4 regions of the Streptomyces sp. NPDC030245 genome follow, and region 1 is predicted to be linked to each of the others. Evidence: riboswitches for the same ligand, from Rfam matches in the RefSeq annotation. Region 1 holds a riboswitch; each other region holds the start of a gene.

Region 1 (6,919 bases):
GCACACGTGCCCGCCCCACCCGTGCGAGGGCGGGGCGGGCACATCGGGGGCGCCGCGCGCCAGGGCTAGAACTCGTCGTCGAAGGAGACCGAGCCCTCGACCGCGACCTGGTACGCCGAAGGCCGCCGCTCGAAGAAGTTGGTCAGCTCCTGGACGCCCTGGAGCTCCATGAAGGAGAAGGGGTTCTCGGAGCCGTAGACCGGCGCGAAGCCGAGGCGCTGGAGGCGCTGGTCGGCGACGCACTCCAGGTACGCGCGCATCGAGTCGGTGTTCATGCCCGGCAGACCGTCGCCGCACAGGTCGCGCGCGAACTGGAGCTCGGCCTCGACGGCCTCCTTCAGCATGTCGGTGACCTGCGTCTGGAGCGCGTCGTCGAAGAGCTCGGGCTCCTCCTTGCGGACGGTGTCCACCACGTCGAAGGCGAAGCTCATGTGCATCGTCTCGTCGCGGAACACCCAGTTGGTGCCGGTCGCCAGGCCGTGCAGCAGACCGCGGCTGCGGAACCAGTAGACGTACGCGAAGGCGCCGTAGAAGAACAGGCCCTCGATGCACGCGGCGAAGCAGATGAGGTTGAGCAGGAAGCGGCGGCGGTCGGCCTGCGTCTCCAGGCGGTCCAGCGTCTCGACCGAGTCCATCCACTTGAAGCAGAACTGCGCCTTCTCCCGGATGGAGGGGATCTCCTCCACCGCGTCGAACGCGGCGGCGCGGTCCTCGGGGTCGGGCAGATAGGTGTCGAGCAGCGTCAGATAGAACTGGACGTGCACGGCCTCCTCGAAGAGCTGACGGCTCAGGTAGAGCCGCGCCTCGGGGGAGTTGATGTGCTTGTAGAGCGTCAGCACGAGGTTGTTGGAGACGATCGAGTCGCCGGTCGCGAAGAACGCGACGAGCCGGCCGATCAGGTGCTGCTCCTCGGGCGTCATCTTCGCCAGGTCGGCGACGTCCGAGTGGAGGTCGACCTCCTCGACGGTCCAGGTGTTCTTGATCGCGTCCCGGTAGCGCTCGTAGAAGTCGGGGTAGCGCATGGGGCGCAGGGTCAGCTCGAAGCCCGGGTCGAGGAGGTTCTTCTCGCTGTTGGTCGTCGTGCTCATTATTGGCAGGCCTCGCAGGACTCGGGGTTTTCCAGGGAACAGGCGACGGCTTCCTCGGCCGTGGCCTGCGCGGGGACGGGGGCGGTGGCGGCGGTCCGGGAGCCGCCCGCGGCGCGGGCGATGCGGGTGGCGGGGCGCGAGCGCAGGTAGTACGTCGTCTTCAGGCCCGACTGCCACGCGTACGCGTACATCGAGGAGAGCTTGCCGATGGTCGGCGTCTCCAGGAACAGGTTCAGGGACTGCGCCTGGTCCAGGAACGGGGTGCGCGCCGCGGCCATGTCGATCAGGCCGCGCTGCGGCAGCTCCCACGCCGTGCGGTACAGCGCCCGCACGTCCTCCGGAATCCAGTCGAAGCCCTGCACCGAGCCGTTGGCCTCGCGCAGCGCCTCGCGGGTCTGCGCGTCCCAGACGCCGAGCCGCTTCAGCTCCTCCACCAGATAGGCGTTGACCTGGAGGAACTCACCGCTCAGCGTCTCGCGCTTGAAGAGGTTGGAGACCTGCGGCTCGATGCACTCGTAGACGCCCGCGATGGACGCGATGGTCGCGGTCGGCGCGATGGCGAGCAGCAGCGAGTTGCGCATGCCGGTGGCGGCGATACGCGCGCGCAGCGCCGCCCAGCGCTCCGGCCAGGTCAGCTCGACCCCGTAGTGGTCGGGGTGCAGGACACCGCGCGCGGTGCGGGTCTTCTCCCAGGCGGGCAGCGGCCCGTTCCGCTCGGCGAGGTCCGCGGACGCCTCGTACGCCGCGAGCATGATCCGCTCGGCGATCCGCGTGGAGAGGGCACGCGCCTCGGGGGAGTCGAAGGGCAGCTTCAGCTGGAAGAAGACGTCCTGGAGGCCCATGGCGCCGAGGCCCACCGGGCGCCACTTGGCGTTGGAGCGGCCGGCCTGCTCGGTCGGGTAGAAGTTGATGTCGACGACGCGGTCGAGGAAGGTGACAGCGGTACGGACGGTGTCGTCCAGCCGCTCCCAGTCGATGTCCTGGGTGGCCGGGTCCACGAACGCGCCGAGGTTCACCGAGCCCAGGTTGCAGACGGCCGTCTCCCCGTCGTCCGTCACCTCCAGGATCTCCGTGCAGAGGTTCGAGGAGTGCACGGTGTGGCCGGGCTCCGCCGTCTGGTTGGCGGTGCGGTTGGCGGCGTCCTTGAACGTCATCCAGCCGTTGCCGGTCTGCGCGAGGGTGCGCATCATGCGGCCGTACAGCTCCCGGGCCGGCATGGTCTTCTTCGCGAGCCCGGCGGCCTCCGCCTTCCGGTAGGCGGCGTCGAACTCCTCGCCCCACAGGTCGACGAGCTCGGGCACGTCGGACGGCGAGAACAGCGACCACTCCTGGTCGGCGGCGACGCGGCGCATGAACTCGTCGGGGATCCAGTGCGCGAGGTTGAGGTTGTGCGTGCGCCGCTGATCCTCGCCCGTGTTGTCGCGCAGCTCCAGGAACTCCTCGATGTCGGAGTGCCAGGTCTCCAGGTAGACCGCGGCGGCGCCCTTGCGCCGGCCGCCCTGGTTCACGGCGGCGACCGAGGCGTCCAGGGTCTTCAGGAACGGCACGATGCCGTTGGAGTGCCCGTTCGTGCCGCGGATCAGCGAACCGCGGGAGCGGATGCGGGAGTACGAGAGGCCGATGCCGCCCGCGTGCTTCGAGAGCCGTGCCACCTGGTGGTAGCGGTCGTAGATCGAGTCGAGCTCGTCCAGCGGGGAGTCGAGGAGGTAGCAGGACGACATCTGCGGGTGGCGGGTGCCGGAGTTGAAGAGCGTGGGCGAGGACGGCAGGTAGTCCAGGCGGCTCATCAGGCCGTACAGCGCGGCGACCTCGTCGACGGCGCGGGCGCTGTCGTCCTCCGCGAGACCGCTCGCCACGCGCAGCATGAAGTGCTGCGGGGTCTCGATGACCTGCCGGGTGATCGGGTGGCGCAGCAGATAGCGGCTGTGCAGGGTGCGCAGGCCGAAGTAGCCGAAGCGGAGGTCGGCGCCGTCGGCGAGCGCGGCGTCCACGAGCGCGTCGAGGCGGGCCGCGTGGGCGCCCACGAAGCCGGCGGTGCGGTCGGCGATCAGGCCCTCGCGGTGGCCGACGGCGATCGACTCGGTGAAGGAGCGCACGCCCTGCGAGGCGGCCTCGGCGGTGATGGAGAGGGTGAGCAGCCGGGCGGCGAGCTTCGAGTACGCCGGGTCCTCGGAGATGAGCCCCGCGGCCGCCTCGGTCGCCAGCTCGCGCAGCTCCGCCTCGTCGGCCCTGGCCGACCGGCCGCGCAGCGCGGCGGCGGCGACCCGGCCGGGGTCGGTGTCGGGGAGGTCGGCGGTGAGGTCGGTCAGGGTCCGCAGCAGCGCGGCCCCCGGCCCGTCGGTGCCGTCGGCACCCTCGGTGCTTTCGGTGGGCTGCGGTGCCCGCGCTGACGCAGGTTCGGCAGGCGCGATGGTCACGTGGAGCTCTCCCTCGCTCGGCTCTGGGCCTGGGGGAGGGGACGGCACACACGGGCGCACCCGGGCAGGGCGGCGTACCGCGTCCACCGGCCCATTCCACGAGGCCCGGACGGTCGGCACCCGGGCCGGACGGCACGGGTGCACTGCCGGCAGGTCTTCGGACTCCGCGTACGACAAATGCGTACACGTCTACCGTTGCGGGACAGTTCCGGACTTGCACCGGATTCCCCTGCGGCGACAGCGAGCACGAGCATACATCTTGTGCTGCCGCCCTGAGGCGGGCCCACATCTTGTGTCGGCCCCGCGGGGGTGGCTAGAGCTTCAGCGCGTACGCCAGCAGCGGCACCGTCTCGATCGGGCACCAGTCGCGCTCGGGTGTCCGCACGAAGCCGAGGCGTCCATAGAGCCGGTGGGCGGCGTGCATGGAGGTCTGCGTGGACAGGACGAGCGTGCTGCGGCCCGCCTCCCGGGCGCGCCGCACGCACTCCCGTACGAGCGCCTCGCCCACACCCCGGCCCCGCGCGTCGGAGGAGACGGCCAGCATGCGGATCTCCGCCTCATCGGCACGCGCAATGTCGGCCATCGGGCCGCCGGCCGGCACGTAGGTGACGCAGCCGAGCGCCTTCCCGTCCGCCGCGGCCACCAGGACCTCGGCCGCCGCCGCCCGCGCCGGCACGTCGCGCAGCACCGCGAGATAGGGGTCGTCCACCCCGAAGTCCAGGTGCCCGCCGTCGAGATAGGCCTGCGCGGTGAGGTCGCCGAGCGCCTCGTACTCCTCGGGGTGTGCCCCTCTGATGGTGATCGTGAAGTCCATGGGGCGCAGTGTGCAACAGGGGCACGACTAAGGGCCGCCGGTTTTTCCGGCGGCCCTCGTCACGTGCGGGTGGTGCGCAGTCGCGTGCGCGGTGGCGCGGATCAGTGCCCGGCGCCCGCCGTCACCTTCGGCAGTTCCCGCATGACACCGGGGTCGCCCGCGTCGGCCGTGTAGTCCTCCGGCGACGTCTCGTCGATGCCCTCGGGGGCCTTCAGCGCCTTCAGGACGAAGGTGAGGACCACGGTGACGACCACGTTCAGGACGAACGCGGTGAGGCCGATGTAGCCGATCTCGCCGATGCCGGGGATCTCGTCGGACGACCCGCCGAAGTGCTTCTGGGTCGGCGACGCGACACCGTACGCCGCGACCGTGCCGTAGACCATGCCGACCGCCCAGCCCGCGAGCAGCGCCCAGCGGTGGAACCACCGGGTGAACAGGCCGCCGACCAGCGCGGGCATCGTCTGAAGGATCCAGATGCCGCCCAGGAGCTGGAAGTTGATGGCGACGGTCTTGTCCATGCCGAGGACGAAGACGAGGGCGCCCACCTTCACCATGAGCGAGACCAGCTTGGAGACCTTGGTCTCCTGCTCGGGCGTCGCGTCGGGCTTGAGGAAGTCCTTGTAGATGTTCCGGGTGAAGAGGTTCGCGGCCGCGATGGACATGATGGCGGCCGGGACGAGCGCGCCGATGCCGATCGCGGCGAAGGCGACGCCCGTGAACCAGTCGGGGAACATGTTCTCGAAGAGCTGCGGGATCGCCAGCTGGCCGTTCTCGACCTTGACCCCGGCGGCGATCGCCATGAAGCCGAGCAGCGCGAGCAGGCCCAGCATCAGCGAGTACAGGGGCAGGATCGTGGTGTTGCGGCGGATCACGTTGCGGCTCTTGGAGGAGAGCGTCGCCGTGATCGAGTGCGGGTACATGAAGAGCGCGAGGGCCGAGCCGAGCGCCAGCGTGGCGTACGTCCACTGGCCGGCCTCGGGCGGCGCGAGCGCGCCGCGCGGCTTGTCGGTCGCCGGGTTGGTCTGCGAGAACGCCTCGCCCGCCTTGGCGAAGATGTCGTCGAAGCCGCCGAGCTTGATCGGGATGTAGATGATCGCGACGACGATGACGAGGTAGATCAGGCCGTCCTTCACGAACGCGATCAGCGCGGGCGCGCGCAGCCCCGACGAGTACGTGTACGCGGCGAGCACCGCGAAGGCGATCAGGAGCGGCAGGTCCTTGATGAACCAGTTGGTGTCGGGACCGCCGCCGATGCCCATCACGTCCAGGACGGCCTGGATGCCGACCAGTTGGAGCGCGATGTACGGCATCGTGGCGAGGATGCCGGTGACCGCGACGGCCAGCGAGAGCCCCTTGGAGCCGAAGCGCCCGCGCACGAAGTCGGAGGTGGTCACATAGCCGTGCTTGTGCGAGACCGACCACAGGCGCGGCAGGAAGGTGAAGATCAGCGGGTAGACGAGGATCGTGTACGGCACGGCGAAGAAGCCGGCCGCGCCCGCCGCGTAGATCGCGGCCGGGACGGCCACGAAGGTGTAGGCGGTGTAGAGGTCGCCGCCGAGCAGGAACCAGGTGACCCAGGTGCCGAACGACCGTCCGCCGAGGCCCCATTCGTCCAGGCTCTGGTCGTTCTCGGCCTTGCGCCAGCGGGCCGCGAGGAAGCCCATGACCGTGACCGCGAGGAAGAAGAAGATGAAGACGGCGAGGGCGACGCCGTTGACCCCGTCCTTCATGACCGCGCCCCTTCCTTGCGGGCGCGCTGGTCACGCTGCCACAGCTTGTAGGCGATCATCGTGAGCACCGTGGAGATGACGACCCACAGCATCTGGTACCAGTAGAAGAACGGGATGCCGATGAAGGTCGGTTCGACCTTCGCGTAGGAGCTCACCCAGAGCATCGCCACGAACGGTGCGACAAGGCAGACGGCGATGACCACGCGGACCGGCGTGACGACCGGTCTGTTCACTTCAGGCGCATCTGACATATCGCGGCTCCGTTCCCTCACTTATCCCATGCTTAACGTGCGGGAAATCTAAGCGAGAGTCTTGATCTATGGAACCCCTGTCCGGATAACGGACGAGTCAATGTGCCTGCTCAGCAGCAGCGGAATCCCTGGCGCGGGTCCGACTCCTGCTGGTCTGTCCGCATGCGCTCAAATGCGTGGCGGCTGGGGACGGTTGCGGCCGGATGGTCCCGGCGCAGATGAGCCACGTAACGGTCGTACGCCGACTCGTCGGTCAGCTCACGGACGTACCACCGCATCCAGCGGACCCCGCGCAGCAGCCAGGTCATCGCGTCAGCTCCCGCTTCTCCTCCGCGGTCGCGAAGAGCCCGTCGGGGGCGGTCAACTTCGATTCCACGTACGGTGCTTCGCTCAGCCGCGACGCGGCGGGGTTGCGGACGTGCCGGACGCAGACGCGTGCCGCGTCCACGATCACGATGACGATGAGCAGGGCGAGCGCCGCCGAAAGGACGCCGTCCACCGTCGAGTTGGTGACGACGGTGTGCATGTCGTCCATGGTCTTGGCGGGCGGCAGGATCTTGCCCTCGTCGATGGCGTCCTGGTAGTTCGCGCGCTGCTGGAAGAAGCCGACGCGCGGGTC
Region 2 (6,919 bases), on a different contig from region 1:
GCGATGGGACATGCTGTGCCCCATGACCCAGCCGGAACCCGTCGGCATGCCCGAGCCGGAACCCGTCGGCATGCCCCAGCCGGAACCCGTCGGCGAACTGCCGCTCCTGACGACCGCCGGACTCCCGGACGGCACCCGCCTGCCCGTGCGCGCACTCCGCGCCCCCGCACCGGAGCGCTTCCTCCCGTCCGGCTCCGGCCCTGCACCCTGGCCGCCCCCGGCCCCCGCGGTGCTCATCCTGCCCGCGATGGGCACCCCCGCCCGCTTCTACCGCCGCTTCGCGCGCCAACTGCACGACGAGGGGCTGACGGTGCTCACCGTCGACCTGCGCGGCCAGGGCGAGGCGACGCCGCGCGCCACCGGTCCCGGCGCGCCCGGCCACGGCTACCGCGCGATCGTCGAGGAGGACATCCCGGCGGTCGTCGCGGCGATCCGCGCCGAGCTCGGCACCGAACCGCCCTTGTACGTCCTTGGCCACAGCCTCGGCGGCCAACTGGCGCTGGTGTACGCGTCCTTGGCCAAGCCGGGCGGCGGGTTCGACGGGGTGGCCGTCGTCGCCACCGGATCGGTGTGGTTCCGCGCGTACGGCCCGCTGCGCGGCCCGGGACTTTTCCTGCTCCAGCTGCTGATCACCGCGGCGTCGACCGTGCTCGGCCGCTGGCCCGGCACCCGGCTCGGCTTCGGCGGCGACCAGCCCAAGGGCGTCATGCGCGACTGGGCCCGGCAGGTGCGGACGGGCCGCTACAGCGGCAAGGGCTCCACGCTCGATTACGAAGCGGCGCTCGCCACCCTGGAGCTGCCCGTCCTCGCGGTCTCCGTCGACGGCGACACGTTCGCGCCCGCCACCGCCCTCGACCACCTGCTCGGCAAGGTCCCGCGGGCCCGCCTCACCCGCCGCCACTACACGGCGCAGGAGGCGGGCGCCCGGCTCGACCACTTCGCGTGGACCCGCGCGGGCGGCACGCTCGCCAAGTGGGTGGCGGCGTGGGCGACGAGGCCGGGGGAGTAGCGCGGCGGGTCGGGCCGGGAGTGCGTCAGGCCAGGAGCGCGTCCACCAGTCGTCGCCGGTCCGCCGCGTGGTCCCGCAGCCAGGCGCCCAACGCGTGGTCGGCGTCCGGCAGTCCGAGCCGCTCGAACCGGGCCCGGGTGGCGAGCGCCTCGCCGACGGCCGACGTGACCTCGGGCGGGATCACCGCGTCGGTGCCGGGCACGACGAGCACCGCGCGCCCGCCGAAGCCCCGGTAGACGTCGAGCGCGGCGGAGTCGCGCCACCGGCCCGGGGTCCGGATGATCTCGGTGAAGCGGCCGTCGCCGTCGCCGAAGGGCAGCGGCCAGGCCTCCTGCGCGTACACGGCGGGCGCGCACAGGCCGATGCCCGTGACCCGCGCGCCGAAGCGCGCCACCAGGTCCGCCACGGTCTGCCCGCTCATGCTGAACCCGACGAGCACCAGGCTGTCGGATGCGGGCACCCGCCCCTCGATCACCGCGGCCGCCTGCGCGCACCGCCGCCGCAGGCTCAACTCCCGCAGAGCTCCCGTGCTTTCGCCGTGCCCGGAGAAGTCGAGGGCGAGCGCCCGGCAGCCGCGCGCCGCGAACTCCGCCTGGAGAGCGGCAAGCCGCGCCTTGTTGCCGCCACCGGCGCCGTGCAGCAGGACGACGGTGGTGGCGGGGGCCGGCGCCGCGGCGGCGCCGGGCAGCGCTTCGGCGCAGCTGAGCGTCTCGCCGTCACAGGCGAAGGAGAAGGCGGAGAGGGGGGAGAGGGCGGGTGAGGTTTCCGTGGCGAGGAATTCCTGAGTCATGCGACCCATCCTGCGCCGTCCTCCACGCCGCCCTCCTGCATACGCCTCCCGCGCCGTCAGCCGATCTGGTCCGGAGTAACTGTCAGCCGATCTGGTCCGGCGTGACCGTCAGCCACCGCTTGTCGGCGGTCACCTTCTGCCCCAGCTCACGCTGCCGCTCGGCGTTCTTCGCCTTCATCCCGTCGAGCTGCTTCATGTACGAGTCCTTGCGGTTGACCCAGACGCGCACGCCGCCGCGGTCCACGTCGGCGGAGTGGAACAGCATCGGCCCGTCGCTGACCGGCGTGTCACCGGCGGCGAGGATCGGCTTCTTCCACTCGTCGATGTACGTGTTGATCGCCGCCGGCTTCCCCTCGTACCAGGTCAGCGGCACCCACAGGTTCGGCGTCAGCTCGCGCTCCGCGAGCTTCGCGCGGTCCTGCTCGCCGAAGCGGCCCTCGGCGATCTCCTTGCGGGAGCTGGTCACCTCGCCGGTCTTACGGTCCTTCAGCTGCATGGACACCCCGATGACGTTCTGCGGCTTCACGCCGTAGCCGTACTTCGGGTCCGCGAGCACCATGCGCACCAGGTCCTCGCTGGCCGCGCTGACCACGTACACCTCGATGCCGTGCGCCCGCAGCGTCCTGTAGAGCTGCTGCATGCCGCGCGAGAACTCCGGCGCCTTCACCTCGGTCTTCGTCAGCTTCCCGTCCTCGTAATACTCGGCGGGGATCGGCTTCTTGTACGCGAGGAGCTCGTCGACGTACCCCTTGAGCTCCTTCAGCGTGAAGCCGGAGAAGATCTGCGCGGCCCACGGGTAGCAGACCTGGTCGTCCACCTCGCACAGCCGGTTGTAGTAGCTGTACAGGCTCTCCTTGTGCCCGGCCTTGTCCTTGAAGGGGATGACCTTCAGCGACGGGTCCATGGTCTTGCGGGTGAGGACGCCCTTCATCTCCAGGAAGGGCAGCAGCGACTCCTCCAGGTCATTGCGGTACGTCGTGTTGTCCGCGTCGAAGACGGCGTACGCGCCCTTGTGCCCGTTCTCCGAGATGACCTTGCCGAGCTTCTTCGCGACGGGCTTCGGCCAGTGCGACAGCTCACGGGCGGTGGCCACGGAGGTGTCGGCGGCGGTCGCCTCGCCCGTCGGCCACAGCGCGCCGCCCGCGAGGACGGCGGCGGCCAGCGCCCCCGTGGCACCGATGACGGCCAGCTTGCCCTTTGCCCGTACTGCCATGTCTCTACGTCCCTGCCGTTCCCTGAAAGCGATGCGCGGCCCCGTCCGGAGCGGCGCGCAATGCTATGGGCCGGGGCGCCCGTTTCCCATGATCGAAGTCACCGGACGCGGAGGGTGTGGGGAGGGGAGGGCCGGGTAGCGGTGTGGGACCGCGCGACCCGCCGCGCCCCGCCCCGCATACTGGAACACATGGGCTCCCGTGAGTTCGTCAGGACCGTTCCGCGGCTCGACGGCATGGTCGTCTCCGCGGTCGGCTACCGCACCGCGGGACAGCGGCCGGCCCTGCACCGGGGCCTCCCGTCCCCGTATCTGACCGTGATCTTCTCGCTGGACGGGCCCATCGCCACCGGCGGCACCCCCGGCCAGGCCACGGGCCCGGACGCGGCCCGCACCGACATCGTCGTGGGCGGCCTGCACCAGAGCCCCGCGTACGTCGTACAGCCCGAGCACGAGGCGGGCATCCAGCTCGCCGTGCACCCCCTCGCGGCCCGCCCGCTCCTCGGTCTGCCCGCCGCCGCACTGGCAGGGCAGCTCGTCGTCGGCGGCACCGACGTCCTCGGCGACCGGGCGGCGGACATCCGTGAGCGCCTGTGCGAGCTGGACCGCTGGGAGGACCGCTTCGCCCTGCTCTCCCGCTATCTGCGGCGGCGCGCGGCCGAGGACCGGGCCGCCGGATCCGTACGGCCGGAGGTCGCCGAGGCCTGGGCGTGGCTGGCCCGGCACCGCGGCGCGGGCACCCTCGGCGGCCTGTCCCGGCACGTCGCGCTCAGTGAGCGCCGACTGACCGCGCTGTTCCGCGCCGAGACCGGGCTGAGCCCCAAACAGGCCGCGCGCCTGATGCGTTTCCAGCACGCCAAGGCCGCCGTCGTCCGCGCGGTCGCGGCGGGCGGGCCGCCGGACCTCGCCCGGGTCGCCGCCGAGACCGGCTACTACGACCACTCCCACCTCGTACGCGACTTCCGGCAGTACACGAAGGCGAGCCCCACCCGCTGGCTGGCCGAAGAGTGCCGGAATATCCAAGCCGGGGCGCACGGCGACGGCGAAGAGTGGAAGCCATGAACACCACACCCGACACGACTCCCGAGACCACACCCGACACGACTACCGACGCCACGCCCGCTCCCGCCATCTGGCCGGCGCTCCAGGCCGAGGACGCCCCCGCGCTGATCGACTTCCTCGTCGGCACCGTCGGCTTCCTGCGCACCGCCGTCTACGAGGACGGCGGCCGCGTCGCGCACGCCCAGCTGGACTGGCCCGAGGGCGGCGGCATCATGCTCGGTTCGTACGACCCCGGGTCGGCGGCCGCGGCCTGCGGAAAGCCGGGCACGGCCGGTGCCTACGTCGTCACCGACCACGTGGACGCCCTGTACGCCCGCCTCACCGAGGCCGGCGTCAAGATCACCCGCGAGATCGAGGACAAGCCGTACGGCAGCCGCGAGTTCGGCATCGAGGACCCCGAGGGCAACCGCTGGTCCTTCGGCACCTACCGCGGCGAGCCGAGGCCCGCACCGGCCCAAGGCACGGACCGCCCCCGCGAGGGCGCGTGATAACTTGCGCAAGCCAGTCAAACCCACACCTGGGCCAGGGAATCCGGTGCGAATCCGGAACTGACGCGCAGCGGTGAGGGGGACGGGCGGGGCCACGGCCACTGGGCGTTCCAGGACGCCCGGGAAGGCGCCCCGTCCGGACGATCCCGAGTCCGAAGACCTGCTGGCGCCTCCGCTCGCACACCGGGCGACGGAGGTCGTGACGCAGGCCAGGCTCCGCGTATGAGCCGCGAGACCCAAGGGATCACGTGTCCTCGACAGCCCGTACATCCACCCTGTCCGCCCTGCCTGCCCTGTCAGCCCTGCTCTGTGCCGGCCTCTTCGCGCTCACCGCGTGCGGCGGAGGCGGCACGTCGGACAAGGGAGACAAGGCAGGCGGGGCTGACAAGAGCGCCGCGGGCTACCCCGTCACGGTCGCCTCCTGCGGCAAGGAGGCGAAGGTCGACGCGCCGCCCCGGCGGGCCGTCTCCCTCGACCAGGGATCCACGGAGATCCTCCTCTCCCTCGGCCTCGCCGACCGCATGGTCGGCACCGGCACCTGGACCGACCCGGTCCTGAAGAACCTGGAGAAGGAGAACGCGAAGGTGGAGCGGCTCGCCGACCGCTACCCGGCGCTGGAGAAGGTCCTCTCCAAGGAGCCGGACTTCGTCAGCGCCTCCTTCCTCTACACGGTCGGCAAGGGCGGCGTCGCCGACCGCACGAAGTTCACCGAACTCGGCGTCCCGGTCTATGTCTCGCCCACCGACTGCGCGGGCAAGGACAACAACGGCAGCGGCGACGGCAAACGCGTCAAGACCCTCACCATGGACACCGTCTACGGAGAGGTGCGCGACCTCGCGAAGGTCTTCCACGTCGAGCAGCGCGGCGAGCAGCTGGTCGCGGACCTGAAGAGCCGGGTCGCGAGGGCCACGAAGGACATCGACGAGGCGGCCGCCTCCGACGTGACACTCCTGTACTGGTTCGCCAACTCCGACGCCCCCTACATGGCGGGCTGCTGCGGCGCGCCCGGCATCATCACCCGCGAGCTCGGCGCGAAGAACGTCTTCGACGACACCCGCGAGGAGTGGCCCCAGATCAACTGGGAGACCGTCGCCGACCGCGACCCCGACGTCCTCGTCATCGGCGACCTCACCCGCAAGTCGCAGTCGGCCGAGAGCGCCGCGGCGAAGATCAAGTTCCTGGAGACGAACCCGGCGACGAAGAACCTCACCGCCGTGAGGAAGAAGCGGTACGTCCTCCTCAGCGGCCAGGCCATGAACCCCACGATCCGCACGGTCGACGGCATCGAGCAGGTCGCGGCGGGGCTGCGGAAATTCGGGCTCGTCAAGTGAGGGAGGCAGTGCCAGGCGGGGACACGGCCCTCGCCGCTCCCACCGCTCCCACCGCTCCCACCGCTCCCGTCGGACGGCATGGCCTGCGGGTCGGCCTCCTGCGCGTCGGCCTCCTGTGGCCGGCCGGGGTCGCCGCGCTCGTCCTGTCCGTCTCCGTGGCCGTCACCATCGGGCCCGCGGACATCTCCGTGCCGGACGTATGGGCGACCGTCGTCGCGCACCTCGGCTGGGGCGAGAGCCCCCTCACCCCGATCAGGGACGGCATCGTCTGGAACCTGCGGATGCCGCGCACCCTGCTCGCCGCGGTCTGCGGCGCGGGCCTCGCGGTCTGCGGTGCGGTCATGCAGTCGCTGCTCCGCAACCCCCTCGCCGACCCGTTCGTGCTCGGGGTGTCGTCCGGGGCGTCCACGGGAGCGGTCGCGGTCGTCGTCCTCGGTGTCGGCGGGGGAGCGGTGTCCGTCTCGGCGGGCGCCTTCGCGGGCGCGCTCTGCTCCTTCGCGCTCGTCCTGCTCCTGAGCCACACGCTGGGCGACACGACGGACCGGGTCGTGCTGTCCGGCGTGGCGGCCATGCAGCTGTTCTCCGCGCTCACGTCGTTCGTCGTCCTCATGGCGGGCGACGCGGAGACCACCCGCGGCATCCTCTTCTGGCTCCTCGGCTCGCTCAGCGGGATCGGCTGGACGGACGTGTGGCTGTGCGGCGCGGTGCTCGCGGTGGCGCTGGTGATCTGCCTCGGCCACGCCCGTACGCTCGACGCGTTCGCGTTCGGCCCGGAGGCCGCGGCGGCGCTGGGGGTCCGGGTGGCCCGCACCCGGCTCGTCCTGCTCTGCACGACCGCTCTCCTGACCGCCGCCCTGGTCAGCTCGGCGGGCGCCATCGGCTTCGTCGGCCTGGTCCTGCCGCACGCGGCCCGCGCGGTCGTCGGCTCGGGCCACGCCCGACTGCTCCCGGTCACCGCGCTCGCCGGCGCGGTCTTCCTGGTCTGGGTGGACACGCTGGCCCGCACGGCCCTGCAACCCCAGGAGGTCC
Region 3 (6,919 bases), on a different contig from region 1:
CCCCGCAGTTCGACGCGCTGAAGAGCGACACGGAGCTGGTGACGCTCACCATCGGCGGCAACGACAACAACACGTTCATCAACTCGATCCTCGCCTGCGGCAGCGCGGGCCTCCTCTCGGGCGGCAAGGGCAGCCCCTGCAAGGACACATACGGCGACAAGTTCAAGGACGAGGTCGAGACGAAGACGTACCCGGCGATCAAAGCATCCCTCGACCAGATCAAGGCCAGATCGCCGAAGGCCCGGGTCGCGATCCTCGGCTACCCGTGGATCACCCCCGCGAAGGCCGTGCCCGGCTGCTTCGCCAAGCTGCCCATCGCGGACGGTGACGTCCCCTACCTCCGGGACCTCCAGGCACACTTGAACGGCGCGGCGCAGCGGGCCGCCCAGGAGACCGGTGCCACGTTCGTCGACCTGGCCGCCGCGTCCGACGCGCACGACGCCTGCCGTCCCGCGGGTCAGCGCTGGATCGAGCCGGTCCTCTTCGGCACGAATATCGTGCCCGTGCACCCCAACGCGCTCGGCGAGGCCGGAATGGCCAAGGAAGCGGCCAAGGCGCTGAACCTGTCCTGAGCTGTTCTGAGCTGTCCTGAACTGTTCTGAACTGCCTTGAACTGTCCTTACCGGCCTTACCGGACGCCCGGCGCTCGGGCCGGGGGCGGGGGCTGCGATCCTGTGCGGGTGAACGGGATCAAGTGGCGTACCAGCAGGAACCGCTCAGGGAACCGCTCCGCGCGGAGCGGCGAGACGCCCTTCGAGGGGCGGTGGGCAGGCGCGGCGGGCGCCCGGCGAGGCAGCAGCGCACGCGTACGGACCGGTGTGGGCGGCGCGCTGCTCCTCGCCCTGCTCGCGGGGTGCTCGACCGGCGGTCCGGACGGACCCGGCGAACCCGGCGGATCGGGTGACTCCGGTGGCTCCCGTGCCGCCGGCCGCCATGACGTCCGGCAGCCGCCGGTCGACGCCACGTTCGACTACCAGCTGGGCGGCCCGTACGCGCCGCCGTCGAAGGTGCGCGTCGTCTCCCGCGACCGCACCGCCGACCCCGTGCCGGGCCGCTACAACATCTGTTACGTCAACGCCTTCCAGGCCCAGCCGGGCAAGGAGGCGGCGCGCTGGTGGCAACGCGAGCACCGTTCTCTTCTCCTGCGTGACGAGGAGGGCCGCGAGGTCGTCGACGAGGACTGGCAGGAACCCCTGCTCGACATCTCCACCGAGAAGAAGCGCGCGGCCCTCGCCGAGATCGTCGGCGCGTGGATCGACGGGTGCGCGAAAGCGGGCTACGACGCGGTGGAGCCCGACAACCTCGACTCCTACGAACGCTCGGACGGCCTGCTCACCCCCGACGACGCGGCCGCGTTCGCCCGCCTCCTGGCCCAGCGCGCGCACCGCCAGGGCCTGGCCATCGCGCAGAAGAACACCACCGACCTGCTGGACCGCCGCGAACGGATCGGCTTCGACTTCGCCGTGACCGAGGAGTGCGCGCGCTACAAGGAGTGCTCGGAGTACGCGTCCGCGTACGACGGGAAGGTCTTCGACATCGAGTACGTGACGAGGGACTTCGACACCGCCTGTCGCACCTGGGGCAAGAATCTCTCCGTCACACTGCGCGACCGCGACGTCCTGCCCGCGGGCGAGGACGGCCACGTCTACCGGCACTGCTGAGAGCCCCGGCCGCGCGCCCCGGCAGCCAGGGCCGCCAACTCCTCCGCGGTGCGCGGCTCCTCCCCCTCCCCCGCCGCGAGGCCGCACGTACGCAGCAGCTCACCGACGGCGATGCCCCACGGCAGGTGCAGCCCGGCCGCGGCCAGGAGGTCCCGCCGGGCCAGCGTCTCCGCCACCGGCCCCGTCCGCACCCCGGAGGGGGTGAGCAGCGCCGCGTCGTCGGCCCAGCGCAGGGCCAGGTCGACGTCGTGGGTCGCCATGACCACGGTCGTCCCGGCGTCCCGCAGCCGCCGCAGGGTGGCCAGGAGCCGCTCCTGGCCGTCGGGGTCGAGCCCCGCGGTCGGCTCGTCGAGGATGAGCACGCGGGGGCGCATCGCCACGGCTCCGGCGATGGCGGTCCGCTTCCGCTGGCCGTAGGAGAGCAGGTGGGTGGGCCGGTCGGCGAGCGCGGTGATGTCGAGGGCGGCGAGCGCCTCGGCGACCCTCGCCCGGACCTCGGCGTCGGGCAGGCCGAGGTTCAAGGGGCCGAAGGAGACGTCCTGTTCGACCGAGGCGGCGAACAGCTGGTCGTCCGGGTCCTGCACGACCAGCTGCACGGTCGTGCGGAGCCGGGTGAGGCCCTTGCGGTGGTACGCCACGGGGACTCCCTCGACCGTCAGCTCGCCGGAGCCGGGCCGGAGGCCGCCGCTGAGCAGTCGCATCAGGGTGGTCTTGCCGCTGCCGTTGCGTCCGAGCAGGGCGAGGGCGCGGCCCTCGACGACGTCGAAGTCGAGGCCGCTGAGGACGGTGGGCCCGTCCTCGTACGCGTAGGACACCGCGCGGAGAGCGACCACGGGCTCGCTCAGGGCCCGCGCGGCGCTCGTGGCACCCGTGGTGCTCATCGAAGGAACCTTTCCAGGACGAGGGTCAGGGCCACCAGGCCCACGAGGAGTGCCGCGCCCGCGGCGAGGAAGGGCCGGGAGATCCGGGCCTCGGGCACGAGGACGCGCAGGGTGCCGTCGTAGCCGCGCCCGGCGAGCCCGGCCTGTAGCCGGCTCGCCCGGTCGAAGGCGCGCACGAACGCGGTGGCGCCGAGACCGGCGAGGGAACGCCAGGTGGCGGCGCGGGTGGTGTGGCCGAGCCGGGCGGCCTGCGCCTGTCTGATCCGGCCCATGGAGTCCAGGAGCAGGAAGCTCATGCGGTACGTGACGAGTGCCACGTCCACGACCGGCGCGGGCACCCCCGCCTTCACCAGGCGGGGCAGCAGGTCCGACATGGGGGTGGTGAAGGCGAACAGGAGCACGCCGAGCGAGGCCGCGGAGGTCCGCAGGAGCAGTCCGCCCGCGCGCGCCGGGCCGCCGTCCGCGAACGCCACGAACCCGTCGGGGCCGCCGACCTGGACGAGCAGGGTCAGGGCGCCGGTCACGCAGAAGCCGAGCGGCACGCGGTAGGCCCGCCACAGCTTGCCGGGCGGCACGCCCGCCGGGCCGAGCAGCAGCGCGAGCGCCGTGACCAGCACCAGGACGGCGCCCGGCCAGGGCGGCAGCGAGATGGCCAGGACGGTGAGGCCGAGACCGAGCACGGCCTTGTCCACGGGGTGCCGGCGGCGCCAGCGACTGCTGTGCGCCGCCGCGTCGATGGGCAGCACGCCGGGTCAGGCCCGCTCGGTCCCGGACCGGGGGCTGCCCGCGTCGACCGGCTCGTCGGAACCGCCCGCCGCCTCGGACCGCACGGCTTCCGCTTCCGCCCGCGCCTGTTCCGCGCCCTGGCGGCGGCCCTTGCGCAGCCCGAAGTAGTAGGCGAGGACGCCCGCGCCGATGGCCGCCTGGAGGGCGAACAGCGCGGACTCGACCTCCCCGGACGGGGGTTCGTACAGCGGCGAGAACCACGGTTCGTAGTCCGGTTCGAGCTCGGTGATCGCCGTCTCGGCCTGGGCGTCGGCGCCGGCGAACGGCTCTTCCTCGTCGTCGCCGAGACCGAGCGCCAGGGGCAGTACCGCGAGCGCGGCGACGATGAGGAGCAGCAGTGTGTTGATCTTCGCGTTCCGGCTCATCAGGCACTGGCCCCCGTCTGCGTCTCGGACGTCTCGGCTGTCTCGGGCGTCTTGGCTGTCTCGGGCGTCTCGGGTGTCGTGGCGCTCCGCTTGCCCTGGAGCAGTACGCCGAGACGCGTGAGCTCGCCCTTGCTGGACTGCACGAGCAGGCGCATCACCAGGACGGTGAGCAGGCCCTCGCTGACCGCCAGGGGGATCTGGGTGACGGCGAAGATGCCGCCGAACTTGCCCAGGGCGCCCAGGAAACCGCTGCCGGGGTCGGGGAACGCCAGGGCCAACTGGACGCTGGTGACGCAGTACGTGGTCAGGTCGGCGACGAACGCCCCGAAGAACACGGTGACCATGAGCGGCACGTCGTACCGCCTGAGGAGCCGGTAGACCGCGTATCCCGCCCAAGGGCCGATGATCGCCATGGAGAACACGTTGGCGCCCAGGGTGGTGAGCCCGCCGTGGGCGAGCAGCAGCGCCTGGAAGAGCAGGGTGATGGTGCCGAGCACCGTCATGATCGGTGGCCGGAACAGGATCGCCCCGAGCCCGGTCCCCGTCGGGTGCGAGCAACTCCCCGTCACCGACGGGATCTTCAATGCGGATAGGACAAACGTGAAGGCCCCGGAGGCACCGAGGAGCAGCGTGCTCTCCGGGTGCTCCTTGACTTCACGGGTCAGGGAGCGGACTCCGTGGACGACGAACGGCGCGGACGCTACGCCCCAGGCGATCGCGTGCGCCGGCGGGAGGAAACCCTCGGCTATGTGCATGGCTCAGCAGACCCTCTCCAGCACCTCGTGGATGGACAACGCGCCTTGGCCGGTCTCCTGGCTGACGGGTCGTACCGACCGGACTCCGCCTTCCCGGGTGCGTGTGCACCCAGTGGCTGCCGCGAGGGCTGGAGCCGGACTTCCCGATCACAGTGGCGAGGGCCGCACCGGCATCACACCGGATTTCCCGAGCACCAAGGCGTGGTGACACTAGTGCGCAAAGATCTGCCTGACAACTCGCGCGGCGGCCGCGGCGGTGGCACGCCTCGACACGCACCACCACCGCGTACGCCCCTGCTCAGAGGCTCAGCGCCTCCGGCAGTCGATCACGACTCGTCGTTCACCCACAGCTGCCACTTGCCGCTGCTGGGGTTCTTCTTGCAGGCCCACTCGGAGTAGATGGAGTTCCGGCCGTCGGCCTGGCACGCGGACAGGGTGCGGTAGGTGCCCACATAGATCCACGACATCGCGCCGAACTCGTCCGTAGCCTTGGCGGCGGTCTTGGCGGCAGCCTCGCTCGTGCCGGAGGACGCGGTGGCCTTCGGAGTGCTGGTCCGGTGCGTGTCGGCCACCGCGGGCGTCGCCGCGAGCGCGGTGGTCAGCGCCGTCGCGGACACGAGCAGGGCGGCCTTGTTCATGTGACGCACGGAATTTCCCTTCGTCGGAGTGGAGCTGTGGCAGAACGGGGGCGGGTGTCGGCGCCGCCGGCAGCGAGGTGTCCGGCGGCGCCGCCCCCTCCCCCCGTGAGCCGGGATGCTGGTGCGTTCTCCCGGCCCTGCCAGTGTTGGCCGCCGGCCGCCATTGATCGACTCGTTTCGGACTGGCCCGAAACGAAGGCCGCGAGGAGGATCGCCCGGGTGACGCTGCGCATCCACTTCACCGCCGAGGACCTGGCCCGCACCCGACTGGCCTCGGCGCCACGACCCTTGCTCGAACTGGAGATCGCCGTCCGGTTGGTGCAGGAACGCTCCCATCCGGTCCGGTTCGACGCCTGGCGCGGACGGGCGACCCGGCACCTGGTGCCCCGGATGCGGACCTTGTGCGAGTTGATCCCCGCCACCGGCGCGGCGGTGGACTTCCTGGACCTGAGCGGTGAGGGGCACCCGGACGACCTGGTCGACCGGCTGCGCGGGACACCTGCCGACCGGGTCCGGAAGGATCTGCGGCAGTGGGCCACCGGCCGCCCCCCGGGCCTCTCGTCCGATGTCCGCGCGCTCGGCGACGACCCGTCCCTGGTCGGCGAGTTGGCGGACACGGTCGCCCATGCCCATCGGCACTTCATCGCGCCCTACTGGTCACGCATCGACAGGCTCGCCCAGGTCGACCGCACCCGCAGGCTCCAGCAGCTGGCCGGGCACGGCGTCGAGCGTCTCCTGAGCGGGCTCAACCCCCGCTACATCGCCTGGCGTCCGCCCGTCCTGCACCTGACCATGGCTTCCGGGCGCGACGCCGACGTCCGTCTCGGCGGGCGCGGGCTCCTCCTGATCCCCACCCTGTTCGGCTCGCACTATCCCGCTCTGGACGACACCGCCGAGCCCCAGCCGTGGATCACCTATCCCCTGCACGACGACCGGCCGGGCGCGGTGCCCGCCGTGTTCACCGCCGAAGCACTGACCGGCTCCGCCGTCCCGCCCGCCCTGACCGCGCTCCTGGGCCGCACGCGCGCGACCGTGCTGCGCGTCATCGGCGACCACCCGGCCTGCACCACGGGCCAGCTCGCCTCGCACGCCCGTATCGCCCTCGCGAGCGCCAGTGAACACGCAAGCGTCCTGCGCCGCGCCGGACTCACCGCACAGACCCGCGACGGCAAGAGCGTCCGGCACACGCTCACACCGGCCGGACACGTACTCCTCGACGCGGGCACGGGCTGACCGGCCCGCCCGCGCCCCCTACGGGCCCCCGGGAGGCGTCAGAAGAATTCGTCGAGCAGCCGGTAGAAGTCCAGCTTCTCCTTGTCGGCCGTGACCGCCGCCCGCTCCTCGTACCGCCGCAGGAACCGTTCGGCGTACCCGGGTCCGAACCACGGGTCCTCCTCGTGGGCCAACTCCCGCAGCAGGACGGCGAGGTCGGTGTGCCGGTCCGCCCTGCCGAGCCGGACGACGTCGATGACTCCGGTGACGCGGCAGGTGTCGGGGTCGAGCAGGACGTTCTCCGGGGTGAGGTCGCCGTGGGTGACGACCGGGTCCTCCGCCGCCGGGCGGGTGCGGCGCAGCTCGTCGAGGAGGCGCTGCCCGGTCCATCCGGCGCGTTCCTCGTCGAGGTCGTCCAGCTCCACGAGGCCGTCGGCCACGTGGCGTGCGGCCTGCTCCATGGTGACCGGCAGGGTGCGGTCGAACGGGCAGTCGTCCAGGGGCAGTCGGTGCAGGGCCGCTGCGAGGTCGGCGAGCGACTCGGCGACCGCGAAGCGCTGCTCCTGTGGCCACTCGTCGGCGGCCGGCCTGCCGGGCACGGCCTCGGTCACCAGCCACGTC
Region 4 (6,919 bases), on a different contig from region 1:
TCTCCAGGTAGGCCTGCCGCAGCGCTTCGAGCACCGCGGGGTCCGGCTTGGCCCACATGCCGCGCGACTCCGCCTCCAGGAGGCGTTCCGCGATGCCGTGCAGGGCCCAGGGGTTGGCCTCCTGGAGGAACTGCCGGTTGGTCGGGTCCAGGACGTACGTCTCGGTGAGCTTGTCGTACATCCAGTCGGCGACGACGCCCGTCGTGGCGTCGTAGCCGAACAAGTAGTCCACCGTGGCGGCGAGTTCGAAGGCGCCCTTGTAGCCGTGGCGGCGCATCGCCTCGATCCACTTGGGGTTGACGACGCGGGCGCGGAAGACGCGCGAGGTCTCCTCGACCAGGGTGCGCGTGCGGACCGTCTCGGGGCGCGTGGAGTCGCCGATGTACGCCTCCGGGGCCGTGCCCCGCAGCGCGCGCACGGTCGCCACCATGCCGCCGTGGTACTGGAAGTAGTCGTCCGAGTCCGCGATGTCGTGCTCGCGGGTGTCGGTGTTCTTCGCGGCCACCGCGATGCGCTTGTACGCGGTCTCCATCTCGGCGCGCGCCGGGCGGCCTTCGAGCCCGCGGCCGTACGCGTAACCGCCCCACACCGTGTACACCTCGGCGAGGTCCGCGTCGGTGCGCCAGTCGCGGGAGTCGATGAGCTGGAGCAGGCCCGCGCCGTACGTGCCGGGGCGCGAGCCGAAGATGCGGGTGGTGGCCCGGCGCTCGTCGCCGTGCTCGGCGAGGTCGGCCTGCGCGTGGGCGCGTACATAGTTCCGGTCGGCGGGCTCGTCGAGCGAGGCGGCGAGCCGCACCGCGTCGTCGAGCAGGCCGATCGTGTGCGGGAACGCGTCGCGGAAGAAGCCCGAGATGCGCAGCGTCACGTCGATGCGGGGGCGGCCGAGCTCCTCGTACGGGATGGCCTCCAGGCCCGTGACGCGGCGCGACGCGTCGTCCCAGACCGGGCGGACGCCGAGCAGCGCCATGGCCTCGGCGACGTCGTCGCCCGCGGTGCGCATCGCGCTGGTGCCCCACAGGGAGAGGCCCACGGAGGTGGGGTACTCGCCGTTGTCGGACCTGTACCGCTCGATCAGGGAGTCGGCGAGGGCCTGGCCCGTCTCCCACGCGAGGCGCGACGGGACGGCCTTCGGGTCGACCGAGTAGAAGTTGCGGCCGGTAGGCAGGACGTTGACCAGGCCGCGCAGGGGCGAACCGGAGGGCCCGGCAGGGACGAAGCCGCCGTTCAGAGCGTGCACGGAGTGGTCGAGCTCGGCGGTGGTGGCGGCGAGGCGCGGGACCACCTCGCGGGCCGCGAACTCCAGGACCGCGGCGACCTGTTCACCCTGGTCGCGCGGGACGGCGGAGAGGTCCCAGTCCGCGTCGTCCATCGCCTGGACCAGCGCGCGGGCCTGCTCCTCGGCCGCGTCGGCGGTGGTGCGCGTCGCCGCGGACTCGTCGAGGCCGAGGGCTTCGCGCAGACCGGGCAGGGCGCTCGTGCCGCCCCAGATCTGGCGGGCCCGCAGGATCGCGAGGACGAGGTTGACGCGGTCACCGGCGGCCGGAGCCGTGCCGAGGACGTGCAGGCCGTCGCGGATCTGCGCGTCCTTGATCTCGCAGAGCCAGCCGTCGACGTGCAGCAGGAAGTCGTCGAAGCCGTCGTCGTCCGGGCGGTCCTCCAGGCCCAGGTCGTGGTCGAGCTTCGCGGCCTGGATGAGCGTCCAGATCTGCGCGCGGATCGCCGGAAGCTTCGCCGGGTCCATGGAGCTGATCTGCGCGTACTCGTCGAGGAGCTGCTCCAGGCGCGCGATGTCGCCGTAGGAGTCGGCGCGCGCCATCGGCGGCACCAGGTGGTCGATGAGCGTGGCGTGCACGCGGCGCTTGGCCTGGGTGCCCTCGCCCGGGTCGTTGACCAGGAAGGGGTAGATCAGCGGCAGGTCGCCGAGCGCGGCGTCCGGGCCGCAGGCGGCGGACAGGCCCGCGTTCTTGCCGGGCAGCCACTCCAGGTTGCCGTGCTTGCCGAGGTGGATCATCGCGTCGGCGCCGAAGCCGCCGTCCGACGCGGACGCCGCGATCCAGCGGTACGCCGCCAGATAGTGGTGCGACGGCGGCAGGTCCGGGTCGTGGTAGATCGCGATGGGGTTCTCGCCGAAGCCGCGCGGCGGCTGGATGAGGATGAGCAGGTTCCCGCGGCGCAGCGCGGCGAGCACGATGTCGCCCTCGGGGTCGCCGCCGTTCCCCACGCGGGAGCGGTCGAGGAACATCTCGCCGGGCGGCGGCCCCCAGTGCCGCTCGACCGACTCGCGCAGTTCCTCGGGCAGCGTCGCGTACCAGCGCTTGTAGCCGGCGGCCGGGATGCGCACCGGGTTGGCGGCGAGCTGCTCCTCGGTGAGCCAGTCCTGGTCGTGGCCGCCCGCGTCGATGAGCGCGCGGATCAGCTCGTCGCCGTCGCCGGAGACGAGGCCCGGGATGTCGGCCTCGGGGCCGAAGTCGTAGCCCTCGGCGATGAGCCTGCGCAGGAGCGCGACGGCGGACGCGGGCGTGTCGAGGCCCACCGCGTTGCCGATGCGGGAGTGCTTGGTCGGGTAGGCGGAGAGCACCAGCGCGAGGCGCTTGTCGGCGGCCGGGATGTGCTTCAGACGCGCGTGCCGTACGGCGATGCCGGCGACCCGGGCCGCCCGCTCGGCGTCGGCCACGTACGCGGGCAGGCCGTCCTCGTCGATCTCCTTGAAGGAGAAGGGGACCGTGATCAGGCGCCCGTCGAACTCCGGCACCGCGATCTGGCTCGCGGCGTCCAGCGGCGAGACGCCCTCGTCGTTCTCCTCCCACGCGGAGCGCGACCCGGTCAGGCAGAGCGCCTGGAGGATCGGCACGTCGAGGCCGGTCAGCGCGCCCGCGTCCCACGACTCGTCGTCGCCGCCCGCCGACGCCTCGGCGGGCTTGGTGCCGCCCGCCGCGAGGACGGTCGTCACGATGGCGTCGGCGGCGCGCAGCTCGTCGATCAGCTCGGGCTCCGGGGCGCGCAGCGAGGCCACGTACAGCGGCATCGCGCGGGCGCCCGCGTCCTCGATCGCGCCGCACAGCGCGTCCACGAAGGCGGTGTTGCCGCTCATGTGGTGGGCGCGGTAGTAGAGCACCGCGACCGTGGGGCCCTCGACGCCTGCGCGGGCCGTGCGCTCCAGCGGGCCCCAGGAGGGTGCGGCGGCGGGCGGCTCGAAGCCGTGGCCGGTGAGCAGCACGGTGTCGGAGAGGAAGCGGGCCAGCTGCTCCAGGTTGGCGGGGCCGCCGTGCGCGAGGTAGGCGTGCGCCTCGGCGGCGATGCCGATCGGCACGGTCGAGGAGGCCATCAACTGGGCGTCGGGCGCCTGCTCGCCGGTGAGCACGACGACCGGGAGGCCGGTGGCGATGAGCTGGTCCAGGCCGTCCTGCCAGGCGCGGACGCCGCCGAGGAGGCGCACGACGACGAGGTCGACGCCGTCGAGCAGGGCGGGCAGCCCGTCCAGGTCGAGACGGGACGGGTTGGCGAACCGGTAGTCGACGGGGCCGCCCGCCGCGCGGGCGCTGAGCAGGTCGGTGTCGGAGGTCGACAACAGCAGAAGCATGCGGGCGCAGGCCTTCCTCGGGGTGTCCGCGCCCCGGGTGGTCGTATGGACGGCAGGAGTTCCTGGCTCACCCCACGCGGGTGGGACTCACAGTGGCGGGACCGCGCCGGATTCGCACCGGGCTTCCTCCCTCGGGTCCTGGTGGACCCACGCCGTCGCTGGCGTCGACGGACCTGGCGGTCCGCCGCCTGCATAGTAAGTCCTGCCCGCCGCGGATGGGGCGGGCACCTGCCGGGACGGCCCGTCTCGGGAGGGGACCGGCCGGATCCGCGTGGGTATGCTCGCCGCCATGCCGCCCACCCGAGCACCATCCCCAGACCAGGGCGAATCCCTCATACGCGACCGGGGCGACGCCTGCCCCGGAGCCCTCCGCCTGCACCTCGCGGACGACGGGCGCCTCGCCCGACTCCGGCTGCCCGGCGGCCTTTTGACGGGGCATCAGGTCGCCGTGCTGGCCGCCGCGGCGGAGCGTCTCGCGGACGGGAACCTCAGCGTCACCTCGCGCGGCAACATCGAGCTGCGCGGCCTCGGCGACGCGTGCGGCGGCGAACTCTCCCGGCTGCTCGCGGACGCGGGGCTGCTGCCCTCCGAGCGGCACGAGCGGGTGCGGAACGTGGTGGCGTCCCCGCTCGCGGGCACCGACGGACTCGGCCACGCCGACGTGCAGTTGTGGGCCCGTGAGCTGGACGGACTCCTGTGCTCCGAGGAGTGGACCGCGGAGCTCTCGGGGCGCTTCCTGTTCGCCCTGGACGACGGCCGCGGGGACGTGGCCGGGCTCGGCGGCGATGTGACCTTGATCGCAGAATCGGGCGGGACCGCGGTCGTACGTCTCGGGGGCCAGGCCCTCCGCATCGCCGCGGCCGACGCCCCGCGCGCCGCCCGTGCCGTCGCCGGCGCCTTCCTCGACGCCGCGCGCGAGGCGGGCAACGGCGCCTGGCGGGTGCGCGAACTGCCCGCAGGGACGACCGCCGACCTCGCGGGAGCGCTGGTCCGGGCCGATGTCGCCGCCACGCCCGCCGAAGCCCCGACGCCACAGGTCACCGCGCCGCCCGCCCCGGGCGTCGTCGGCCGCGCCGTGGTGGTCCACGCCCCCCTCGGCCGTGTGAGCGCGGCCCAGTGGCGGGCCCTCCTCCCGCTCCCCGCCGACGAGCTGCGGGTCACGCCCTGGCGCGGCTTCGTGCTCCCCGGCTTCCCGGACGGCGCGGCGGCCCGCGAACGGCTGGCCGCGCTGGCCGCCGCCCGGTACGTCACCGCACCCGACTCCCCCTGGCTCGGCGTCGGCGCCTGCACCGGACGCCCCGGCTGCGCCAAGTCCCTGGCCGACGTACGCGCCGACGCCGTCCCCGGCCCCGGCGGTCTGCCCGTCCACTGGTCCGGCTGCGAGCGGCGCTGCGGGCACCCGCACGGCGACTGGGTCGACGTCCTCGCCACCGGCGACGGGAGTTACGCGGTGACGGTGCGCAGGGCCGGCGAGGACCCGGCGCCCGTGACGGGCAACACCTTGACCGAGACGGTCACCACGGCACGTAACACCACGAAACCAACGGCCACGAGATGAGCGAGAGCACAGTGTTCGACTACGAGAAGGACGGCGCGGCGATCTACCGCGAGTCCTTTGCCACCATCCGCGCGGAGGCGGACCTCCGCGGCCTGCCCGCCGACGTCAGCCAGGTCGCGGTCCGGATGATCCACGCCTGCGGGATGGTGGATCTCGTGAAGGACCTCGCCTACAGCCCGCGGGTGATCGCCGACGCCCGCAAGGCGCTGCGCGACGGCGCGCCGATCCTCTGCGACGCGAACATGGTCGCGAGCGGCGTCACCCGCAAGCGGCTGCCCGCCGACAACGACGTGATCTGCACCCTCGCCGACCCGTCCGTGCCGGACCTCGCCGCCGAGCTCGGCACCACCCGCAGCGCCGCCGCCATGGAGCTCTGGCGCGACCGCCTCGAAGGCTCCGTTGTCGCCATCGGCAACGCGCCCACCGCGCTCTTCCGCCTCCTGGAGATGATCGAGGAAGGCGCGCCGCGCCCGGCCGCAGTCCTCGGCATCCCGGTCGGCTTCGTCGGCGCCGCCGAGTCCAAGGACGCGCTGGCCGAGCACTCCTCCGGCCTGGAGTACCTGGTCGTACGGGGGCGGCGCGGCGGCAGCGCGATGGCCGCGGCGGCGATCAACGCGATTGCGAGCGAGGCGGAGTGAACACCGGACAGATCCCGCAGGGGCGGCTCTACGGAGTCGGGCTCGGCCCCGGCGACCCCTCCCTGATGACCGTGCGCGCCGTCGAGGTGATCGCGTCCGCCGACGTGATCGCGTACCACTCGGCCCGGCACGGCCGCTCCATCGCCCGCTCCATCGCGGCGAAGCACCTCAGGGACGACCACATCGAGGAGCCGCTGGTCTACCCCGTCACCACGGAGACCACCGATCACCCCGGCGGTTACCGCGGCGCCCTCGACGAGTTCTACGAGGAGGCGGCGGCCCGCCTCGCCGCCCACCTCGACGCGGGCCGCACGGTCGCCGTCCTCGCCGAGGGGGACCCGCTCTTCTACGGCTCCTACCAGCACATGCACAAGCGCCTCGCGCACCGCTATCCGACCGAGGTGATCCCCGGCGTCACCTCGGTGAGCGCGGCGGCGGCCCGGCTCGGCGAGCCCCTGGTGGAGGCCGAGGAGGTGCTCACGATCCTGCCGGGCACGCTCCCGGAGGAGGAGCTGGCCGCCCGCCTCGCGGCGACGGACTCGGCGGTCGTCATGAAGCTCGGGCGTACGTTCGGGAAGGTGCGCGGCGCCCTGGAGAGCGCGGGCCGGCTCGACGAGGCCCGCTATGTCGAGCGGGCCACCATGGAGGGCGAGCGCACCGGCCGCCTCGCCGACGTGGACCCCGACTCGGTGCCGTACTTCTCCGTGGCGGTGCTGCCGAGCCGGGTGGCGCCGCTGACGGGCGGGCCCGCGCCACAACCGCCCGCGGAGCCCCGTGGCGAGGTCGTCGTGGTCGGCACGGGCCCCGCCGGGCCGCTCTGGCTGACCCCCGAGACGCGCGGCGCGCTCGCCGCCGCCGACGACCTCGTCGGCTACACCACCTACGTCGACCGCGTGCCGCACCGCGCCGGGCAGCGGCGGCACGGCTCCGACAACCGCGTGGAGTCCGAACGCGCCGAGTTCGCCCTTGAGCTGGCGCGGCGCGGGCGGCGCGTGGCCGTCGTGTCGGGCGGCGACCCCGGCGTCTTCGCGATGGCCACGGCGGTCCTTGAGGCGGCTTCGCAGGACGCGTACGCGGACGTTCCCGTGCGGGTGCTGCCCGGTGTGACGGCTGCGAACGCGGCGGCGGCCCGAGCGGGCGCCC

The links. Region 1 has a riboswitch for cobalamin ahead of ACZ4Z4_RS22715 (ribonucleoside-diphosphate reductase subunit alpha). Riboswitches for the same ligand answer to the same signal wherever they lie in the genome.
Region 2: linked by a shared signal. The riboswitch ahead of ACZ4Z4_RS00255 (ABC transporter substrate-binding protein) and the one ahead of ACZ4Z4_RS22715 (ribonucleoside-diphosphate reductase subunit alpha) in region 1 are both predicted to bind cobalamin.
Region 3: linked by a shared signal. The riboswitch ahead of ACZ4Z4_RS36265 (energy-coupling factor ABC transporter permease) and the one ahead of ACZ4Z4_RS22715 (ribonucleoside-diphosphate reductase subunit alpha) in region 1 are both predicted to bind cobalamin.
Region 4: linked by a shared signal. The riboswitch ahead of cobN (cobaltochelatase subunit CobN) and the one ahead of ACZ4Z4_RS22715 (ribonucleoside-diphosphate reductase subunit alpha) in region 1 are both predicted to bind cobalamin.

Annotation. Positions count from the first base shown of each region.
Region 1 covers NZ_JBVICF010000008.1:243,484-250,402, reverse strand. Annotated here, with positions in the region: gene ACZ4Z4_RS22720 (ribonucleotide-diphosphate reductase subunit beta) at 66-1,088, opposite strand; gene ACZ4Z4_RS22715 (ribonucleoside-diphosphate reductase subunit alpha) at 1,088-3,505, opposite strand; cobalamin riboswitch at 3,637-3,759, opposite strand; gene ACZ4Z4_RS22710 (GNAT family N-acetyltransferase) at 3,819-4,319, opposite strand; gene mctP (monocarboxylate uptake permease MctP) at 4,421-6,049, opposite strand; gene ACZ4Z4_RS22700 (DUF3311 domain-containing protein) at 6,046-6,300, opposite strand; gene ACZ4Z4_RS22695 (CstA-like transporter-associated (seleno)protein) at 6,411-6,608, opposite strand; gene ACZ4Z4_RS22690 (carbon starvation CstA family protein) at 6,605-6,919, opposite strand, start outside.
Region 2 covers NZ_JBVICF010000001.1:55,156-62,074, reverse strand. Annotated here, with positions in the region: gene ACZ4Z4_RS00280 (alpha/beta hydrolase family protein) at 23-1,009, shown strand; gene ACZ4Z4_RS00275 (alpha/beta hydrolase) at 1,035-1,799, opposite strand; gene ACZ4Z4_RS00270 (HAD family hydrolase) at 1,882-3,012, opposite strand; gene ACZ4Z4_RS00265 (AraC family transcriptional regulator) at 3,202-4,071, shown strand; gene ACZ4Z4_RS00260 (VOC family protein) at 4,068-4,559, shown strand; cobalamin riboswitch at 4,557-4,741, shown strand; gene ACZ4Z4_RS00255 (ABC transporter substrate-binding protein) at 4,808-5,890, shown strand; gene ACZ4Z4_RS00250 (FecCD family ABC transporter permease) at 5,899-6,919, shown strand, end outside.
Region 3 covers NZ_JBVICF010000018.1:69,656-76,574, reverse strand. Annotated here, with positions in the region: gene ACZ4Z4_RS36290 (SGNH/GDSL hydrolase family protein) at 1-572, shown strand, start outside; gene ACZ4Z4_RS36285 (endo alpha-1,4 polygalactosaminidase) at 819-1,661, shown strand; gene ACZ4Z4_RS36280 (energy-coupling factor ABC transporter ATP-binding protein) at 1,646-2,542, opposite strand; gene cbiQ (cobalt ECF transporter T component CbiQ) at 2,539-3,288, opposite strand; gene ACZ4Z4_RS36270 (energy-coupling factor ABC transporter substrate-binding protein) at 3,295-3,693, opposite strand; gene ACZ4Z4_RS36265 (energy-coupling factor ABC transporter permease) at 3,693-4,448, opposite strand; cobalamin riboswitch at 4,479-4,662, opposite strand; gene ACZ4Z4_RS36260 (hypothetical protein) at 4,775-5,086, opposite strand; gene ACZ4Z4_RS36255 (ArsR/SmtB family transcription factor) at 5,306-6,319, shown strand; gene ACZ4Z4_RS36250 (APH(3') family aminoglycoside O-phosphotransferase) at 6,358-6,919, opposite strand, start outside.
Region 4 covers NZ_JBVICF010000003.1:247,932-254,850, forward strand. Annotated here, with positions in the region: gene ACZ4Z4_RS09670 (amidohydrolase) at 1-11, shown strand, start outside; gene cobN (cobaltochelatase subunit CobN) at 1-3,580, opposite strand, end outside; cobalamin riboswitch at 3,618-3,749, opposite strand; gene ACZ4Z4_RS09680 (cobalamin biosynthesis protein CobG) at 3,858-5,138, shown strand; gene ACZ4Z4_RS09685 (precorrin-8X methylmutase) at 5,135-5,776, shown strand; gene ACZ4Z4_RS09690 (precorrin-2 C(20)-methyltransferase) at 5,773-6,919, shown strand, end outside.